Regions from separate parts of the Shewanella sp. ALD9 genome, predicted to be linked through region 1. Evidence: predicted binding sites of a transcription regulator. Region 1 holds the regulator's gene; the other holds the start of a gene.

What was found. Region 1 encodes FliA, which starts transcription of late flagellar genes. Its sites were predicted from a motif close to CTAAAGNTNNNNNNNNNNNNGCCGATA; they were not measured.
Region 2: CXF88_RS19235 (VC2046/SO_2500 family protein) is a predicted target of FliA. The motif match lies at 1,686-1,712, and genes of this name have one in related genera.

What each region holds. Positions count from the first base shown of each region.
Region 1 covers NZ_PJCD01000002.1:6,954-10,375, forward strand. Annotated here, with positions in the region: gene CXF88_RS03505 (protein phosphatase CheZ) at 1-638, opposite strand, end outside; gene cheY (chemotaxis response regulator CheY) at 652-1,035, opposite strand; gene CXF88_RS03515 (RNA polymerase sigma factor FliA) at 1,080-1,799, opposite strand; gene CXF88_RS03520 (MinD/ParA family protein) at 1,792-2,673, opposite strand; gene flhF (flagellar biosynthesis protein FlhF) at 2,678-3,422, opposite strand, start outside.
Region 2 covers NZ_PJCD01000042.1:220,364-223,785, forward strand. Annotated here, with positions in the region: gene CXF88_RS19225 (EAL domain-containing protein) at 1-395, opposite strand, end outside; gene CXF88_RS19230 (DUF406 family protein) at 735-1,022, opposite strand; gene CXF88_RS19235 (VC2046/SO_2500 family protein) at 1,154-1,651, opposite strand; tRNA gene CXF88_RS19240 (tRNA-Tyr) at 1,777-1,861, shown strand; tRNA gene CXF88_RS19245 (tRNA-Tyr) at 1,951-2,035, shown strand; tRNA gene CXF88_RS19250 (tRNA-Tyr) at 2,066-2,150, shown strand; gene CXF88_RS19255 (PLP-dependent cysteine synthase family protein) at 2,472-3,422, shown strand, end outside.

The DNA of each region.
Region 1 (3,422 bases):
TTATTTTCGTTTATAGTTGGCAATGATTCGGTAGTATGATCTCCGAATACCGTTAGCATTGAGACCAGATTACTTTCTACTTCACGAACTAAATCAATCACTCGACGGATCATTTGCCCCGTCAAATCTTGGAAGTCTTGCGCCATCAAAATTTCATTTAATAACTCGCGAAGACGATTAGAATCATTTTCACTATGTAACATAAACTGCTGAACATCATGACAAAGTGACTTAAACTCACCCATTTCTATGTCACGACGCATCAATTTATCCCACATTGGCGTCACTGATTGTATATTGCTAATGATGGTATCGGCCAAAGGTAGACATTCTTCAACTGCATCCATGGTTTTATTTGCGGCTTGTTCTGTCATGTCGATAACATAGTTCAATCTTTCTTTAGCATCTGGTATTTCGGTATTGGCTAATTCAGATAAACGGTTATCAACTTGAAAATCTTTTAGTGCACTATGGAGTTGTCGAGTTAGCTTACCAACTTCTTCAAAAAGCTCACGCTGCAATGGCGTTGCAAGCTCTCTGATCATTTCATCGGCTTTATCTTGTTGACCCAAGGTAAGCAATTCAACAAGTTCTTGGGCCTGTTCGAGAGTGATTAACCCCGATATTGATGCCTGCATGACTTATCCTTGCTTATGCGAGTCGTTCAAAGATTTTGTCTAACTTTTCTTTTAACGTAGCTGCGGTAAAAGGTTTTACGACATAACCATTTACACCGGCTTGCGCTGCAGCAATAATCTGTTCACGCTTAGCTTCTGCAGTTACCATTAGCACAGGTAAATGCTTTAACGAATCATCTGCACGGATTGCTCTAAGTAAATCAATACCTTGCATTCCAGGCATATTCCAGTCTGTTACCACAAAATCAAAATCGCCTTTTTGTAACATAGGTAGGGCTGTTGAGCCATCATCTGCTTCTTGGGTATTATTAAATCCCAAATCTCGCAACAAGTTCTTAATGATACGCCTCATTGTTGAAAAATCGTCAACAATAAGAATCTTCATATTCTTGTCCAAGGTTTCCTCCGGTGAGCTGACACTCGTTTGCTCTAGATAAGTTATTATTCTTGTGTCCAATGCTTGAGTTTCGCTTTTAATCTGAGCATTGCCTGACTTAATATCTGGCTTACTCGCGATTCGCTAACTTCAAGGATGGCACCGATTTCTTTTAAATTTAATGCTTCGTCGTAATACAACGACAACACTAATGCATCTCTTTCTGGCAATGTCTTAATTGCTTCAACCAATGCAGATTGGAATTGAATTTCAGCAAGCGAGTCAAAGGTTTCATCTGGCGTTTCGTTGTCTGTGATTAACACATCTTGCGACACACCAAGGTCTTCTATGCCTATGATTTTACCAACAGAAACATCATTTAAGATATGATGGTATTCATCGAGAGACATATCAAGTTTTTCAGCAATTTCTGTATCATTGGCATCTCTTCCAAGCAGTTGCCCCAATTCATCAATTGCATGTGCTACTAGACGATTATTACGATGAACTGAGCGCGGAACCCAGTCACCACGTCGAATTTCATCTATCATTGCACCACGAATTCTGATGCCTGCAAAGGTTTCAAACTTGGCCCCTTTACTGTTATCAAATTTAGATGAGGCCTCAAGTAACCCCATCATCCCAGCTTGTAATAAATCATCAAGTTGCACCGATGCTGGTAATCTTGCCAGCATATGATGAGCAATTCTTTTTACCAACGGTGCATACTGTTCAACAATAGACGTTTTGTTATCGAACTGAGTATACGCGGCGGCTTTATTCACTCGTTCTTCCTTCTTGTATCGGCTTACGTTGTACAAGACGTTCAACAAAAAACTCTAAATGACCACCTGGCTGTTGTGGAACTGGCCAAGTCATAATTTTATTGGCTAATCCATGATAAGCAATAGCTGAAGGCGACTTAGGATACGCTTCAACAACTAACTTTTGCTTACGAACAGCTTTACGTAAATTTTCATCGAATGGTATTGTTGCCACTAATTCTAAAGCAACATCTAAAAATCTATCCGTCACTTTACTGAGTTTAGCAAATAATTCCATACCTTCTCGTAAACTACGTACCATATTTGCCACAATTTTGAAGTGGAACACACCATGTTCACGACTTAAAATTTTAATCAGCGCATAAGCATCAGTAATTGATGTTGGTTCGTCGCAAACGACTATCAATACATCCTGTGATGCACGAGAAAAACTCAGCACCATGTCTGATATACCAGCAGCAGTATCCACAATTAAAATATCGAACTGAGTTCGCATTTCACTAAATGCACGGATAAGTCCAGCATGTTGTGCTGGCGACAACTCAACCATCGCTTGAGAACCCGATGTGGCAGGAACAATACCAATACCTTTAGGTCCACGAACAATGATGTCATCTAATTCGGCATCTCCGGACAAAACATGAGATAAATTTTTCTCAGCACGTATCCCAAGCATGACATCGACGTTGGCTAAACCTAAATCGGCATCAAGCACTAATACGCGTTTGCCTTTTTCAGCTAGTGCTACCGCAGTATTAATTGACACACTGGTTTTACCCACTCCGCCTTTACCACCGGATACGGCAATTACTTTAACTTTATCGTTATTTGGTTGATTCATCATACGTAAACCACTTGCTTGATCCCGAGTCATATCTTTACTCAAATGCATAGGCTGTGTCATTAGACCACACTGTGTCTTGTGACGATTGTTGTTCTGTTTCATTTAACGCCGCGAGAGCCTTTTTAGCCAACTCTAACGTATCTGCTACTTTCATGTCCTCAGGAACACGTTGACCGTCAGTAACATAGCTTAATGGTAACTCATTTTGAATCAATACGCTCAATGCACCTGCAATTGATATCGATTCATCTAACTTTGTTAAAATCGCACCCGCTAATGGAATTCGTTTAAAATGTTCTACAGCATCTTGTAACACACGACGTTGACCAGTCGCAGATAAGACTAAGTAGCTCCGAATTGGGATCCTACTATTTGCTGTTAAATTATCCAGTTGCTGATATAAGCGCATATCTCGCTGTCCCATACCTGCGGTATCAATTAATACTAACTTACGATTTCTAAATTGATATAAAATTTGTTCTAATTCGGTTAAATCATGTGCTTGCTTAACCGGACAGCCCATTATTTTGCCATAAGTCGCTAATTGCTCATAGGCACCAATACGATAATGGTCGGTGGTAATCAATGCTACCTGCTCTGGGCCATGATGGGCGGCAAAGCGAGCGGCTATTTTAGCTAAAGAAGTTGTCTTACCTACACCGGTTGGACCAACAAACGCCACAACACCACCACGTTTAACTATATCGTCGCCTTGATTGTCGAGTAAATTGGCTAAACTTTGTGGTAATGCTCTCACTAAATCGGCTGGGGTGTAGTGT
Region 2 (3,422 bases), on a different contig from region 1:
CTGGTGACAATGTTATGATGTTGGTAGTAATCTGAAAATGTTTCAACGAGATTTATGTGCGAGTTATCAGAGGATAAAATATAACGGTGAGATCGTAATTCATTAAAATATTGAGGATCTATTGTGATGTGTCTCAGGTGAGATAAATGACTCAATGATTCATCAATCTTACTGGCTACTAGAGTATGCTGACAAGTAAAATTGTCTTCATCATCAGCAGTAAAATCATCATTCGCAGATTGACTTACGAGAGTCCACACGGATACAAATGACGCAGCAAAATACTCACGCAGCAGTTGACACACTAACTCTGCAGTTTTTGAGAAATCACCTTGTTGTTTAGCACTGGAATTTACAATTAATTCCAATAAGTGCTGTTGCTCTTTTCGATTCATTTACATCCCGAAAAATGGCTTCATAACCCTAAATTTTTACATTATTAATCAGTACACTTGTTATTATTAGTTCTGAAAATCAGAATTTGAGTGATAATGTTACAATAATACATAGGGAGTGAAGTTCGCGTTAAAGGTATGAATAACGTTACATTACCATACGCTACTATACCTTTTTGTTATGTAAAGCAGATTACACGCGATACTAAAAAACAGCAATCCTTTACTAATATATTGTTACGCTTTATTTGGATTGTTGACACGCTAAACCCACTCCCACAAAATGTGTTTAACATCAATTATATGACAGTGTATATTTCTAATACAAACGACTGAAATCTACAGTTGATTTTCAAGTTGAAAAATCATTTTCTCTACGCTGAACGCAAAATCAAGCTTCAATGAAATAGTGCTATCTTCATCAATAATGTCCGCTTTAGTATCAGGAAAACGCTCTTGAGCCACTTGCAGCATAGATTGAGCTTGCAATAAGGCATCGTCTCCTACAAAGCTAAGCAGTAATAACGTATCTTCTGCTTCCACAACCGCGCCAATATCTACATAACTGCCGCATTCAGTACAACTGTCACTGACATTTCCTTGCTGCTGTTTAATTTGCTTAATCATTATGTCACCCCATCTGTTTGAACCACGTCAAATGGCAAATATAACTGAGTTTTGGCAAGCTTTTATTTGCCATGCTCACAATTATCAAAATTAAATCATAGTCTCAGGATTTTAGCCTGAAATCTCAGCAGTTAAGCCAGTTGTAAAGATAACGTATTAGATATTTTACGTTGCGTGCTGAGTTGTTCTAAAAAATGCATATCTTCTAATGGGGTGTGTTGTTGGTAAGCATTAATCGCTTTATGCTTAGTTAAGTAATCACAGTTACTTAATACTTCAACCATCGCATCAGATTGAGCGCCTCTTATCACTAGCGCTTCAGGTGTCAATGCTTGTTGTAGTTGAAACTGCCGTGCGCCTTGCTGCTGAAATAACATCGCGTTATCAATAGTGTCTGGGTGAATAGAAATATCATCTACTAATAACTGGGGTTGAGGTACAGAAAATTGTTGTCGCAGTTTTTGTGTGCTTTCTACATCATTATCTAACTGAAATTGAGCCATATCGCGAGCATCAACTGACAACATAGCCAATAGCAAACCAAATTCACCGCGACGATTGTTTTCAATCGCAACGTTTAATCGGCTCCCTATTTGTAACTCATTGACTAATGTTGACTCAATTTGCATATAAAAACATCACTACCACTGCTCGATGCTATTTTATCGACCAAACAGTCATAAACTTTAGTAAAATATTCAATTATCCACTTTACATATAAAAGGTTTCTGACTACTATGGCGACCGCAATTGAGGAGGGGTTCCCGAGTGGCCAAAGGGATCAGACTGTAAATCTGACGGCTCAGCCTTCGAAGGTTCGAATCCTTCTCCCTCCACCATTTGCGTTGCTTCAAAGTTCAAATCTAAAAGTGTTAAAGATGTAAAGAGTTAGAATGTAAAAAGAGAGTAAGAAAAAAAGAAAATATGTGGAGGGGTTCCCGAGTGGCCAAAGGGATCAGACTGTAAATCTGACGGCTCAGCCTTCGAAGGTTCGAATCCTTCTCCCTCCACCATCTTTCTTTTATTCCTATTTATCTTGCTGTGGAGGGGTTCCCGAGTGGCCAAAGGGATCAGACTGTAAATCTGACGGCTCAGCCTTCGAAGGTTCGAATCCTTCTCCCTCCACCATTTTACATTTTGCGATTGTTAATTGTATTTTAATCCAGATAACAATAAAAACACCATCAGTTCAAGTGCTAGAATCATTCCTCCTGTCATTTTTTGTCTCGTTAATACTTTCTGTTTTACCCTATCTCAGTGTTACAATTTATTGATATTCCTTACCTAATTACTTTCTGTATTACCTCGTGCTGTCATCTGTTGATTCTCCGGTACTGTCTTTCGTCTGCTATTTTTAATTAAATATGTTTGCTTATGTCGATAAACACTACTCTTAACTTTATATTTTAGTTATTATTTATTCCTTTTTGGAATAACGAGTATCATTGCATGTCATCTACTTGGGTCAATCAGGCCATCGCAAAAATAGAAGCCGATTTTCAACGGTCTGCAGACACCCATCTAATAAAATTAGATCTTCCACAACTTGTTGGAATAGACATTTATTTAAAAGATGAAAGTACTCATCCAACAGGTAGCTTGAAACATCGCTTAGCTCGATCACTGTTTCTATATGCGTTATGTAATGGCTGGATAAAAAAAGACACGCCCATTATTGAATCTTCATCTGGCAGTACCGCTGTTTCTGAAGCCTATTTTGCAAGATTACTCGGATTACCGTTTTTCGCTGTCATGCCAAAAACGACCGCAAAAAAGAAGATTCAACAAATAGAGTTTTACGGTGCACGATGTCACTTTGTCGATAATGGCAGTCAAATGTATGCTGAATCAGAAAGATTAGCCGCTGAGTTGCAAGGCCATTATATGGACCAATTCACTTATGCTGAACGCGCCACCGATTGGCGGGGTAATAACAATATTGCTGATTCAATCTTTAACCAAATGGAAAAAGAGCCTCATCCTATTCCAAGTTGGATTGTCATGAGCCCAGGTACCGGTGGCACTAGCGCAACTATTGGTCGCTATATTCGTTATCAACAACAACAGACGCAACTGTGCGTAGTCGATCCGGAAAACTCGGTATTCTACGATTACTTTCAAAGTGGTGATGCGAGCATTATTAGCGATAAGAGCAGTAAAATAGAAGGAATTGGCCGGCCACGTGTTGAACCGTCATTTATTGCTGGTGTTGTTGACTGCATGATTAAGATCCCTGATGCCGCCTCTATCGCAACGATTCAGTGGTTAGAACAACTCATAGGGCGTAAAACGGGTGCATCTACTGGCACCAACTTATATGGGGCGTTGTTGCTGGCAACACAAATGCGTAATGAAGGTCAAACAGGCTCTATTGTGACCTTAATTTGTGATGCGGGTGAG